Regions from separate parts of the Brachymonas moutaii (nom. illeg.) genome, predicted to be linked through region 2. Evidence: predicted binding sites of a transcription regulator. Region 2 holds the regulator's gene; each other region holds the start of a gene.

Region 1 (4,463 bases), on a different contig from region 2:
GCGGGCCATCACCAGATGCGACAGCGACGTGGACATGCCGCAGGCCAGCGACCCCGCCGCAAACACCAGAATCGCCCCCATGAACACGCGCCGCGTCCCCAGATGGTCCGCCAGCCATCCCGAGAGGGGAATGAACATGGCCATGGTCAGCGAATACGCCACCAGCACCGACTGCATCCGCAGCGGACTCTCATGCAGGCCATCGGCCATGGCCGGCAGGGCCGTGTTGACGATGGTGGCATCCAGCGTCTGCATGAAAAACCCGATCGCCACGAGCCAGAGCATGCGCTTGCGATGGGCCTGCTCCGCCGCTGAGGCAGGCACGCCAGCGGCCATGGCTACAGCCTCCGTCTCACCGGCAGCAGTGGCGTCAGCCGGGAACCCTGCCGGCGGGACAGACCGACTGGAAGCATCGGAGGAAGAAGACGCTGGAGACGCGGGAGACGTGGAAGACATGCAGAAAACTAGCGAGGAAAGAGCACAGGCCCCAATGGGGCTGACCATGATGCCACAGGCCTCCCGCCGACACCGGACGCCCACCCAACACCCCTGCGCCCATGAAAAACGCTCCCCGAAGGGAGCGTAACGGCAGGACCAAACAGGGCAGCGCAGGGCTGCCCAGAGTGTGTCTTACACGCTGAAGCTCGAACCGCAGCCGCAGGTGGTGGTGGCGTTCGGATTGCGAATCACGAACTGCGCTCCCTGGAGGTCTTCCTTGTAGTCGATCTCGGCGCCCACCAGATACTGGAAGCTCATGGGATCGATCAGCAGCGACACCCCGTTCTTCGTCATGATGGTGTCGTCGTCGTTGGCGATCTCGTCGAACGTGAAACCGTACTGGAAGCCAGAGCAGCCTCCACCCTGCACGAAAACGCGCAGCTTGAGTTCGGGATTGCCTTCTTCGGCGATCAGATCGGCCACCTTGGCGGCGGCGCTCTCGGTAAAGATGATGGGGTCGCTGGAAGCGGTTTCTGCAGCGGCAGAAGCGGCCTCGACAGGAGCTGCGTTGTCTACGGCAGTGGTCATGATCGGAATGCTCTCATGTGGTCAATGGGCGCAATAGTACACGTATTTTCTCGGGATTTTCCCCAACATCCCTATCGGCATTGGGGTCGCCGAACGGCTCCGCCCACCCACGGATTCCGTGCCCGCACCCCCTCCTGGCCTCCCCTCGCACAGTCCGTGCGTGCTCCCGTGCGGCTCCTGCCTGCGCACCGGTCCTCACCCTCCGGTGGCACCCGCTTCAAATGATGTAAAACTTTTGAATCTATTGAGTGGCACGGGTTTTGCTTTTTGCCCCCCGTTTGCGTCCTTTCGATCGCGGACGATCTGCCCGGCCGGTTCCACCTTCCAACCACGAGTTGTCCTGTGTGTCTGCCCCGGTGGCACCTCGCCCCCATCCCGGGCCCGAACGCATACCAGCGACATCGCATCGCATTTGTCTTTTCAGGGGGAATCTCCATGCATTCACATCTCCGTACCTGTTGCTCCTGGGCAACCGGTCTCGCGCTTCTGGTGGCCAGTCAGGCTTCCTCGGCCCATCCCCATCTCGCGCCTGTCGCCGACATCCACGCGGGAGACACGGCCTGGCTGCTGACAAGCACCGCATTGGTGCTTCTGATGACACTTCCTGGCGTAGCGCTGTTCTACGGGGGCATGGTACGCACCAAAAACGTGCTCAACACCATGGCCTGCGTGCTGGCCATCTCGGCCCTGGTGACGGTGGAATGGTGGCTGCTGGGTTACTCCCTGGCCTTCACGCCGGGCTCGGGCTGGCTCGGCGGCACCGAGCGCTTCTGGTTTGCGGGGCTCGACTTCATCCAGCACAGCGGCCAGGTGGCGGTGAGCCACATCGCCCCCCATGTGCCCGAATCGGTATACGGCATGTTCCAGCTCGCATTCGGCGTCATCACCACGGCGCTGATCGTCGGCGCCTTCGTGGAGCGCATGCGCTTTGGCCCCATGCTCGTGCTCATGGGACTGTGGTTCCTGCTGGTCTACGCGCCCGTGGCGCATTGGGTCTGGGAACCCGGTGGCTGGCTCGCCCAGCTCGGCGTGCTGGACTTCGCCGGCGGATCTGTGGTGCACATCAACGCGGGCATTTCGGGGCTGGTCATCGCCGCCATCCTGGGCCGCCGCGAAGGGTACGGCAAGGAGCCCTTCCGCCCCTTCAACCTCGGCCTCACCATGACGGGCGCCTGCCTGCTGTGGATCGGCTGGTTCGGCTTCAATGCCGGTTCTGCGCTGGCTGCCGACGGACGCGCGGGGCTGGCCATGGCCGCCACCCACACGGCAGCAGCCTGTGGCGTGCTCGGCTGGATGCTCGCCGAATGGCTGGTCAAGAAAACCCCCACCCTGCTGGGCATGAGTTCCGGCGCCATTGCCGGGCTGGTGGCCATCACCCCGGCATCGGGTTATGTGGGCATCGGCTCGGCTGCAGCCATCGGCGCCATCGGCGGAGTGGCCTGCTTCTGGGGCGCGACCTGGCTCAAGCACAAGCTGGGCGTAGATGATTCGCTCGATGTGTTTGGCGTGCATGGCATCGGCGGGCTCGCAGGCTCGCTGCTCACCGGCGTTTTCAACGATCCGGCCATCAGCGGACAGCACACCGATCTGGCCACCCAGGCCATGGGCGCAGGCGCAGTCCTGGCCTACAGCGCCTGCGTGACGGCCCTGCTGACCTGGATCGTGCAGTTCGGCTTCGGGCTGCGCGTGAGCGCCGGGCAGGAGCACTACGGTCTCGACCTCACGACCCATCATGAACGCATAGGAGATTGAACCATGTCCGACAGCGAACGCCTCGCCACCGCCGCCCGCCTGCACGTGCTGCTGCGCCGCAAGACAGGGCGTGTGACCGACGTCGAATGGATGGCGGCCCACCCCGATTACGCCGAAGCCATGATTGTCTTCTCCCGCCAGAAGGCCCAGGAACTGGGCGATGTCGAACTGGCCGAATGGGCCGGCAAGTTCGAGCAGCTTATGCCGCGTGCCCCCCAGGAGCAGCGCGCCCCGAAGCGCGGGCTGTTCGACCGTCTCAAGGGCCATGCCGACGACGGCGAGGACCACCAGTACGTAGGCGGATTGCGCTGACCTCCTCTCCCGCGTGCAGCGGCTCCCGGACACGGAACCCTGCATCGCGGGAGTGCATGTTCTACAATGAAAACACCCTTTTTCCGCACACGCCTCTTGCGGGCCTGTGCGGATGCTTTTTTATGGAGCCGCCCATGTCCGATCCTGTGTCTTCCCTGTCCCCCCATGTCATGAACACCTATGGCCGCCTGCCGATTGCCATGTCGCATGGCAAGGGCTGCCGCGTGTGGGACACCGAGGGGCGAGAATACCTGGACGCCCTGGGCGGCATTGCCGTCAACACCCTGGGCCATGCCCATCCCGAGCTGGTGAGCGCCCTGCAGGACCAGGTGGCCAAGCTCATCCACTGCTCGAACTACTACCACGTGCCCGGTCAGGAACAGCTTGCCTCCGCGCTGGTGCGTCTGTCGGGGCTGACCAACGCCTTCTTCTGCAATTCCGGTCTGGAAGCCAACGAGGCCGCCCTCAAGATTGCCCGCAAGTACGGGCACCAGAAAGGCATCGACCGGGCCGAAGTGGTCGTGTTCGAGAACGCCTTCCATGGTCGCAGCATCGCCACGCTGAGTGCCACCGGCAACCCCAAGGTGCACGCCGGCTTCGAGCCGCTGGTCGAAGGCTTCATCCGCGTGCCCCGCAACGACATGGAGGCCCTGCGCCGCGCCACCGAAGGCAATCCCAACGTGGTGGCCGTGCTGCTCGAACCCATTCAGGGCGAAGGCGGCATCCGCCCCATGCACGTGGAATTCCTCCAGCAGCTGCGCCGCTACTGCGACGAACAGGGCTGGCTGCTGATGCTCGACGAAATCCAGTGTGGTCTGGGCCGCACCGGCAAGTGGTTCGCATTCCAGTGGGCCGACATCCACCCCGACGTGATGAGTCTTGCCAAGGGGCTCGGCTCTGGCGTGCCCATCGGCGCCGTGGTGGCCGGGCCCAAGGCGGCCGAAGTGCTGCAGCCGGGCAACCACGGCACCACCTTCGGCGGCAACCCGCTCGCCATGCGTGCGGGAGTCGAGACGCTGCGCATCATGGAAGAGCAGCACCTGCTCGACAACGCGGCCGAGGTGGGCGAGCATCTCAAGCACGCCCTGGAGAAGGGATTCGAGGGTGTGGCCGGCGTGATCGAAGTCCGTGGCCACGGCCTGATGCTGGGCATCGAGCTGGCCAAGCCCTGCTCCGAGCTGCTGCAGCGTGGCGCCGAAAACGGCCTGCTGTTCAGCGTCACGGCCAACAGCGTCATCCGCCTGGTGCCTCCCCTGATCCTCACCAAGGCCGAGGCCGACGAGATCGTCGCCATCCTCGTCCCCCTGGTCAAGCAGTTCCTGGCCGAGTGAGGTCGGGGCGTCCGCCCTGCGCTCCTCTTTTGCCCCTGCCCA
Region 2 (4,463 bases):
GAAGTCGCCGTCATCCAGCACTATCAGCGACTCTCCGCGAACGTTGCGAAGCAGATGATCGCGAGCTTGCAGGCTCGCGACCGAGACTTGGCTGGCCTAGCCTCGGAGGCTCGCAAGTTGCTTGGCAGCAGCCACGAACTGTTCTTTTTTCAGAATCCATACACGGGACACATCTTCCCCCCTACTCGCACGCAAGGCTGACGCCTAAAGAGACGGTCAGGCTCGTCTACCTTCACAAGAACAAGCAGTACCAATGGCTGCTCGTCGAGGCCTACGAGCTGTTTGAGGACTTCGTGGTGTCACTCTATGAGCTCGTCAGAGGGGACCACACGCACTTTCGCCTGAGCAAGGATGCTGACGCGGTGATGCCCCCGTCCGAGCTCAAAAAGAAAGTGCCTCTGATCATCGACATGCTTCGGAAAAAGCTACCTGAGCTCGCGAAGGTTGAAGTCGAAAACCAGATCAGCATCAATCTCCGGCTTCACACCCGCATGGCTGAGAAGTTTCGGCACGTCATCGTTCACAAGAACGGAAAGACTGACAATTCAGAAACGATGATCGAGGACGTTCTCAAGTGGGCCAATTTGGCGGGCGATAAGGCCCGGGAGCCCGCGGCCAGGGCCCAGATCGCCAGCTATGTCGGTGGCGGCGACGTGGCCGGCGTGATCGTTTTGGTCGAACAGCCAATCTTCCAAGCTGGCGGGCTCTCCATGGACATCAACAGGCACGAGAATCTGGTAAATGCGCTGATGGCCCACGCCCTTGTCATGTCGCAAAGCCTGGTCAACTATCTTGACAAGGCGAGCCCAAGGTGAAGCGCAGCATGCGAGGTCTGGCGCGTGTTCGACACGTAGCCGCGCACGTCGCCATCTCCATCGCCGTGCCAGCGGCGGGCGACTAGGGCGTGTTCACATTAGCCAGATGAATGCGCATGCGAGTTGCAGAAAGGCATTGAAGCGTGTGGCGAATTTGTCGTAGCGAGTTGCCAGTTGGCGGAGTTGCTTGAAACGTTCCCCTACCCCAGCACCTTGCGCAGATGGGCTGGGGGGATGCGCAGGGCTTCGCGGTATTTGGCTACGGTGCGGCGGGCGCACTGGACGCCGCGTTCCTGGAGGAGTTCGCAGAGGCGGTTGTCGCTGAGGGGCTTGGCGGGGGGTTCGTCGGCGATGAGTTTCCCGATCATGGCGCGCACGGCGGTGCTGCTGGTGGTGCTGCCGTCTTCGCTGGCGAGGCCCGAGGCGAAAAAGTACTTGAGCTCGAAGGTGCCCCAGGGGGTGCTCATGTATTTGGCGCTGGTGACGCGGCTGACGGTGGATTCGTGCAGGCCGAGTTCGTCGGCGATTTCGCGCAGGACGAGGGGTTCCATGGCCAGCACGCCCTGCTCGAAGAAGCGGTGCTGGCGCTCGACGATGGCGGTGCTCACGCGCAGGATGGTGTCGAAGCGCTGCTGGATGCTCTTGACCATCCAGCGGGCTTCCTGCAGGCGCTGCTGCAGGGCCTGGATGCCTTCGCCCTTGTGGTGGCGCAGGGCGCTGGCGTACATCTCCTGCACGCGCACGCGGGGCATGACGGCGGGGTTGAGCTGCACGCTCCAGGGGCGGCTGGCGGCGTCGCGGCCCTGGTTGGCGCGCACGAGCACGTCGGGGATGACGATGTTGCGCTCGGTCTGGGCAAAGGCGCGGCCGGGCTTGGGTTCGAGGGTGGCGATGAGCTGCATGGCGCTGCGCAGGTGCGCGGCCGAATAGGGCAGCAGCTTGCCGAGGCCGCGCACGTCGCGCCGGGCGAGGTAGTCGAGCGGCTGGCGGCAGACGTCGAGGGCGACTTCGCGCGCGAGCAGGCGGGGGGTGTCGGCGTCGGGGATGTCGAGGGCACGCAGCTGGAGCTGCAGGCATTCGGCCAGGTCGCGCGCGCCGACGCCGACGGGGTCGAGCGACTGAAGCAGGCGCAGGGCCATGGTGAGGTGGTGGAGGAGTTCGGCGTGCTCCTCGGCGTCGCGTTCGGGGTCGCCGGTGGGGTTGCGCTCCTGCAGGCTCTGGGCGAGTTCGCCGAGGGTGTCTTCGAGGTAGCCGTCGTCGTCGAGGGATTCGATGAGGAAGTACAGCGCGGCCTGTTCGCTGGTGTCGAGGCGCAGGGCCAGGGCCTGTCGGTGCAGGCAGTCCTGCAGGCTTTCGTGGCAGCCGGCGCGCTCGATGGCGGAGGGCTCGTCCTCGTCGTCGTCATGGCTGCTGCCGGCGCTGCTCACGCGCAGACTGTCCCAGTCGTCGTCGCCGTCGCTGCTGCTGGAGAGGACTTCGTCGTCGCCCGAGGTGGCGGGGCTGTCGTCGCGGGTGGAGCCGGCGCTCCAGTCGTCGGTCTGGGCGTTGGCGAGGTCGGTGTGGTCGGGGGCGTCGCTGGAGAGGACTTCGCTGGTGTCGGGGGCGTCGGCGCCTTCGGGGTCGTCGTAGCCGCCTTCGGCTGTGGCGCCCATGCCGTCGTCACTGCCTGCCTCTGCGCTGGGGCCGGTGGTGGCATCGACATCGCCGGATGCGTGGCCAGCAGCGTCGGGCTCCGACTCGGAGGCTGCCGCGTCCTCGGCGCTGGTGTCCTGCTCCAGGAAGGGGTTGTCGGCCAGCATCTGGTCGATCTCCTGCTGCATGTCGAGCGTGGAGATCTGCAGCAGGCGGATGGACTGCTGGAGTTGCGGCGTGAGGGAGAGGTTCTGCGCGGTGCGCAGCTGCAGTCCTGCTTTCATGGCACGGAGGGCGGCTTCGGAAGGTACAGCGGGAAGCGGCTCATGGACGGAGTCCGCTCACATGCGGAAGTGTTCGCCGAGGTAGACACGGCGCACTTCGGCGTTGGAGACGATCTGCTCGGGCGTGCCCGAGGCGAGCACGGCCCCTTCGCTGATGATGTAGGCGTGGTCGCAGATGCCCAGGGTTTCGCGCACGTTGTGGTCGGTGATGAGCACGCCGATGCCGCGCGCCTTGAGGAAGGCGATGATCTTCTGGATTTCGATGACGGCGATGGGGTCGATGCCGGCGAAGGGCTCGTCGAGCAGGATGAAGCGCGGCTGGCTGGCAAGGGCACGGGCGATTTCGACCCGGCGGCGCTCGCCCCCGGAGAGTGCGAGCGCGGGGGTGTCGCGCAGGTGGGTGATGTGCAGGTCGGCGAGCAGGGCATCGAGCTGGGTGTCGATGGTGGCGCGGTCGAGCGGCTTGCCGTGGGCATCGACCTGGAGCTCCAGCACGGCGCGGATGTTGTCCTCGACGTTGAGCTTGCGGAAGATGGAGGCTTCCTGCGGCAGGTAGCTCAGGCCCATGCGTGAGCGGCGGTGGATGGGCAGGTCCTCGACGGGCTGGCCGTCGATGGAGATGGCGCCGCCGTCGGCCCGGATGAGGCCGACGATCATGTAGAAGGAGGTGGTCTTGCCGGCTCCGTTGGGCCCGAGCAGGCCCACGACTTCGCCCTTGCGCACGCTCAGGGACACGTCCTTGACGACGCGGCGGCGGCCGTAGGCCTTCTGGAGGTGGCGCACGCACAGTTCGCTGCCGTCGGCAGGCGGACGGCCCTGGCTGCCGCCCTCGCAGCGGAGGTCGGCGGCCGGAGCAGATACGGGAGCGGCATCGCTCATGGGCGGCCTCCGATGGTGGCGCTGGAGCGCAGGGTGGTGACGGGAGCCGACGCGGCGCGCGCCCCCTTGCTGGCGGCCCGGGTGGCGGGCATGGGCAGCGCGGATTTGCCGCCGCTCTGCCCCACGGGGTTGATGACGGCGCGCACCCGGCCGGCCGGCACGGCCCCTGCGGCAGCGCCCCCGGCGCCAGTGGAGGGGCCGCCGGCCACGTTGTAGACCTCGGTGAGGTCGTTGTAGACGATGGTGTCGCCACGGACTTCGTCGGCGAGCTGGGTGCCCACGAGGCGGCGCATGCGGGCGTTGCCGGTGAGGCGCGCGATCTGGGTTCTGTCGTCCCGCTCGATGCGGTTGGCCTCGCCCTCGATGTACTCGTTGAGTCCCTCGCGCTTCTGGCGCATGAAGGCCTGGTGGCCCGCGCTGCCTTCGGCGTACATGAACTGGTTGCCCTGCGGATCCTGGCGCACCTCGACCTTGTCGGCACGCAGCACGATGGTGCCCTTGGTGGCCACGACCCGCCCGGTGAAGGTGGTGATCTTGTGCGCATCGTCGTAGCGCATGGCGTCGGCCTCGATGTTGAGGGGCTTGGCGCGGTCGGCCAGCTCGGCGTGGGCGGTCTGCACCAGACCCAGGCAGGCGACAGCCAGCGCGAGGGCCGGCAAGGCGGAGGACAACGGTTTCATGTTCGGCACGATTCTTGCTCGTTGGACGTATGGTCCATTGTAGCGATGCCGGATGCCTCCCGCGCGGCTCGGGCCGAAGAGCCGTTCAGATGCGTCGGCGGGGCATGTAGTCCTGCACCAGGAGCGCCACCACCCCGGCCACCACGCCCCAGAAGGCCGAACCCACGCCAGCC
Region 3 (4,463 bases), on a different contig from region 2:
TGGGAAAGGGAGTCCGGCCCGGCGGCCTGTGCCGCATGCAGTGCGCGCGGTGCAGGGTGCCGGTGCCGGCAGGCGAGATCAGATCTTGCCGACCAGGTCCAGGGACGGGGTCAGGGTCTTGTCGCCTTCCTTCCACTTGGCCGGGCAGACTTCGCCGGGGTGGTTGGCCACGTACTGGGCAGCCTTGACCTTGCGCAGCATTTCGCTGGCGTCACGGCCGATGCCGTTGTCATGGATTTCGCACAGCTTGATCTGGCCTTCGGGATTGATCAGGAAGGAGCCGCGCAGAGCCAGGCCTTCTTCCTCGATCATCACGCCGAAGTTGCGGGTGATGGTGCCGGTGGGATCGCCGAGCATGACGTACTGCACCTTCTTGATGGCTTCGGAGGTGTCATGCCATGCCTTGTGGGTGAAGTGGGTGTCGGTGGAGCAGGAGTAGACCTCGACGCCCAGCTTCTGGAACTCGGCATAGTGGTCGGCCAGGTCTTCCAGCTCGGTCGGGCACACGAAGGTGAAGTCGGCCGGGTAGAACACGAGGAGGGACCACTTGCCCTTGAGGGTTTCATGGGTCACTTCGAAGAAGTCCTTGCCAGCCTGGAAAGCCTGGGTCTTGAACGGCAGTACGGTGGTGTTGATGAGGGACATGGTTTCTCCTTGTTCAGGGTTGCAAAACGGATGAAGGGTCACGGAAGAGACCGTGCGCCACCCAGTGTGGCGCCGGCACCCTGCCGTAGTGTGACAGACCGTGTGTCCACGTGTCTGCCGCATGGGTTCCATGATAGCGGGGGCAGCGCGCAAGTCCATTTCTATTAATCTAATGGATCAATAGGCAAAGGCTATTCAGACGCATGGAAGGTGGGGGGTGCGGTTCGAACGGAAGATCAGGCCGGAGGAGGGAGAGGCGTGGTCGAGGCTTCGAGCGCCTTGAGGCGCCGGTACAGCGTGCGCTCGCTGATGCCCAGGGCGCGGGCCAGCTCGGTGCGGCGTCCGCGATGGGCATGCAGCGCCTGCACCAGCGCCTCTTCCTCGATGGCGCGCAGGCTGCGTGGCGGCGTGCCGGGGGCCAGAGCGGGCGGTGCGGATGCGGGCAGGGCACCCGGCAGGGACAGGGCTGCGCTGCCGAGGGAGAGGGGGCTGGGCTGGGGGGCGTCGGCGAGCAGGGCCTGTTGCAGAATGGCCGCCTCGATGGCATCTGCCTCGGTGAGCAGGGTGGCGCGTTCGAGCACGTTGCGCAGTTCGCGCACATTGCCCGGCCAGGGCTGGAGCTGGAGCAGGGCCATGGCCTGCGGGGTCAGGGAGAGCGGGCGCAGGGGAGCGATGCGCACGAGCAGCGAGCGGGCGATGAGCGGAATGTCCTCGGCGCGCTCGCGCAGCGGAGGCAGCCGGATCGGGAACGTGGCAAGCCGGTAGTAGAGGTCTTCGCGAAAGGTGCCGGCGGCCACCATGTCGCGCAGGTTGCGGTGGGTGGCTGCCACCACCCGCACGTCCACATGGCGCAGATCGGTGCTGCCCACGCGGCGATAGGTGCCGGCTTCGAGCAGACGCAGGAGCTTGACCTGCATGCCCAGCGGGATGTCGCCCACCTCATCGAGAAACAGCGTGCCGCCGTTGGCGGCTTCCACCAGACCGGGCTTGGCATGGGAGGCCCCCGTGAAGGCGCCTTTCTCGTGCCCGAACAGCTCGGACTCGAACAGGCTCTCGGCCAGGCTGGCGCAGTCGACCACCACGATGGGCTGCGTCTGGCGATGGCTGGCGGCGTGGATCGCGTGGGCCACCCCTTCCTTGCCCGTGCCCGATTCTCCCCGCAGCAGCACGCTGGCCTGCGACGGGGCCACGCGGGCCACCAGGTCGAGCATGTGCCGGAAGGCAGAGGATTCGCCCACCAGCGTGTGCTGGCCGGCCTGTCCCTGCGAGACGGGCAGGGTTTCCATCTTCTCGACGAAGAAGTGCAGCGCGCCCGAAGCGTCATGCAGGGGAACCAGCTCGATGCGCACATAGACCTTGCCATGAGGCGTATGGTGCAGGTGCAGCACCTGCTCGCGCTGGCGCGAGATGCGGGCCTGTGCGAGCGGGCAGGTCTCGCCGGCCTGGTCGCAGGGCATGGGGGAGTGGTGGGAGGCCTCATGGCAGCGCCGCCCGACCAGGGGCTTGCCGTCGCCGTACTGCCGGCGGTAGGCCGCATTGGCCGCCACGATGGTGTAGTGCCGGTCGCACACGATGTGTGGCTCGGGCATGCTTTCGAGATAGGCGATCAGGTTGTTGGGAATCTGCATGGAGCGTAATGGAGCACGGAAGGCGCCAGGGCCGGAGAAGGGGGTGTCGAGTGTCCCGCTGCTCCGGAGAGCCGCTTTTCCCCCGAGGGGGAGCGGCGGCTGGCAAAGTGATGACAGCAGCAAGGGCATTGCCTTGCATTCTTGCCGCTGTGCGCCATCTTGGCAAGATGGCTGCCAGATTGGCCGGAATTGACCGTCAATCTGTTTCATCCCTTCTTGTTTCTTGCTCCAAGTCATTGATTGTCATGTGTTTTGCAAACTGGCACGGAGTTTGTTAAGGTCTTTGTCATGTTCATGCCCCGAACCCGTCTCATGCGCCATCTCACGGTGGTGATCGTCGTCAAGATCCTTCTGCTGACGGCCTTGTGGTGGGTGTTTTTTCGGGATGCGCAGGCTCCGGTGGACAGCGAGCGCGTGGCAGAGCATTTCACCCAGTCCACCTCGACATCAGGAGCTTCGCAGTGATAACTGATCAACTGGTTGATCTCTCACGGCTGCAGTTCGCGGCCACAGCGCTCTACCACTTCCTGTTCGTGCCCCTGACGCTGGGCATGGTCTGGATGCTGGTGATCATGGAAAGCGTCTACGTGATGACCGGCAAGGTCATCTGGAAGGACATGACCCGCTACTGGGGCAAGCTTTTCGGCATCAACTTTGCCCTGGGCGTGACCACGGGCATCACCATGGAGTTCCAGTTCGGCACGAACTGGGCCTACTACTCCCACTATGTGGGCGACATCTTCGGGGCACCGCTGGCCATCGAGGGGCTCATGGCGTTCTTCCTGGAGTCCACCTTCATCGGGCTGTTCTTCTTCGGGTGGGATCGCCTGAGCCGTCCCAAGCACCTGATGGTGACCGTGCTGCTGGCGCTGGGCACCAACCTCTCGGCGCTGTGGATTCTGGTGGCCAACGGCTGGATGCAGAACCCGGTGGGCTCGGCGTTCAACTGGCAGACCATGCGCATGGAAATGACGAGTTTCTGGGAGCTGGTGTTCAACCCGGATGCCCAGGCCAAGTTCGTGCACACGGTCTCTGCCGGCTATGTGACCGGCGCCATGTTCGTGCTGGCCATTTCCTCGTGGTATCTGCTGCGGGGACGCAATGTGGAGTTCGCCAAGCGCAGCTTCCGCGTGGCGGCCGCCTTCGGGCTGGCCTCGGTGTGCTCGGTGATCGTGCTGGGTGATGAGTCCGGCTACATGGTCAGCGAGGCCCAGAAGACCAAGATGGCTGCCATCGAGGCCATGTGGAATACCGAGCCCGCCCCGGCCGGTCTGAAGCTGATTGCCGGCATCAACGAAGCCGAGCAGAAGAACGACTGGGAAGTGGAGCTGCCCTGGGTGATGGGCATCATCGGCACCCGTTCGCTCGACAAGACCATTCCGGGCATCCACGAGATCAAGGCGCAGAACCGCGAGCGCATCGTGAGCGGCATCCAGGCCGTGCAGGCGCTTGAAGCCCTGCGGCGTGACCGCAATGACGTCCAGGCTGCTGCGACCTTCAAGGCGCACCAGGCCGACCTGGGCTTCGGTCTGCTGCTCAAGAAGTACACCGCCGACGTGACCCAGGCCACCCCGGCCATGATCCAGCAGGCGGTGGACGACACCGTGCCGCACGTCACTCCCATGTTCTGGAGCTTCCGCATCATGGTGGCGCTGGGCTTCACCATGCTGGTGCTGTTCGCGCTGGCCTTCTGGCAGACGCTCAAGGGCCGCTTCACCGAGAAGCGCTGGCTGCTGCGCGCCGCCATCGTGTGCCTGCCCATGCCCTGGATCTCGATCGAGCTGGGCTGGCTGGTGGCCGAGTACGGCCGGCAGCCGTGGACGATCTATGGCGTGCTGCCCACGCACCTGTCGGTGTCGGCGCTCTCCGTGCAGAGCCTGTATGGCTCGCTCGCCGGGTTCCTGGGCTTCTATACGGTGCTCCTGATCGTGGAGATGTATCTGATGGTCAAGTTCGTGCGCTGGGGCCCCGGCAGTCTCGGCACGGGCCGCTATGACAACGAGGTCGCGCACGGCTGAGCGCCGCCCGCATCCAAGAGGAATACGAGGAGCAAACACAAATGCTGGACTATCCAACCCTCAAGATCATCTGGTGGCTGCTGGTGGGCGTGCTGCTGGTCGGCTTTGCCGTCATGGACGGCCATGACATGGGCGTGGGCACGCTGCTGCCCTTCGTCGGCAAGGGCGACGA

The links. The regulator sigma-54, encoded in region 2, starts transcription at its own class of promoters, with help from an activator protein. The targets are predictions, from matches to a motif close to TGGCANGNAANCTGCTTT.
Region 1: ACP2WS_RS04175 (ammonium transporter) is a predicted target of sigma-54. The motif match lies at 1,276-1,293, and genes of this name have one in related genera.
Region 3: cydP (cytochrome oxidase putative small subunit CydP) is a predicted target of sigma-54. The motif match lies at 2,534-2,551, and genes of this name have one in related genera.

What each region holds. Positions count from the first base shown of each region.
Region 1 is NZ_JBNGEN010000002.1:108,684-113,146, forward strand. Features, by position in the region: gene mdtD (multidrug transporter subunit MdtD) at 1-336, opposite strand, end outside; gene erpA (iron-sulfur cluster insertion protein ErpA) at 631-1,026, opposite strand; gene ACP2WS_RS04175 (ammonium transporter) at 1,462-2,778, shown strand; gene ACP2WS_RS04180 (hypothetical protein) at 2,782-3,090, shown strand; gene ACP2WS_RS04185 (aspartate aminotransferase family protein) at 3,225-4,421, shown strand.
Region 2 is NZ_JBNGEN010000007.1:76,399-80,861, reverse strand. Features, by position in the region: gene ACP2WS_RS09020 (hypothetical protein) at 1-201, shown strand, start outside; gene ACP2WS_RS09015 (hypothetical protein) at 294-815, shown strand; gene rpoN (RNA polymerase factor sigma-54) at 1,016-2,731, opposite strand; gene lptB (LPS export ABC transporter ATP-binding protein) at 2,789-3,610, opposite strand; gene lptA (lipopolysaccharide transport periplasmic protein LptA) at 3,607-4,290, opposite strand; gene ACP2WS_RS08995 (benzoate/H(+) symporter BenE family transporter) at 4,376-4,463, opposite strand, start outside.
Region 3 is NZ_JBNGEN010000003.1:189,696-194,158, forward strand. Features, by position in the region: gene ahpC (alkyl hydroperoxide reductase subunit C) at 79-645, opposite strand; gene ACP2WS_RS05880 (sigma-54 interaction domain-containing protein) at 882-2,273, opposite strand; gene cydP (cytochrome oxidase putative small subunit CydP) at 2,562-2,738, shown strand; gene ACP2WS_RS05890 (cytochrome ubiquinol oxidase subunit I) at 2,735-4,291, shown strand; gene cydB (cytochrome d ubiquinol oxidase subunit II) at 4,333-4,463, shown strand, end outside.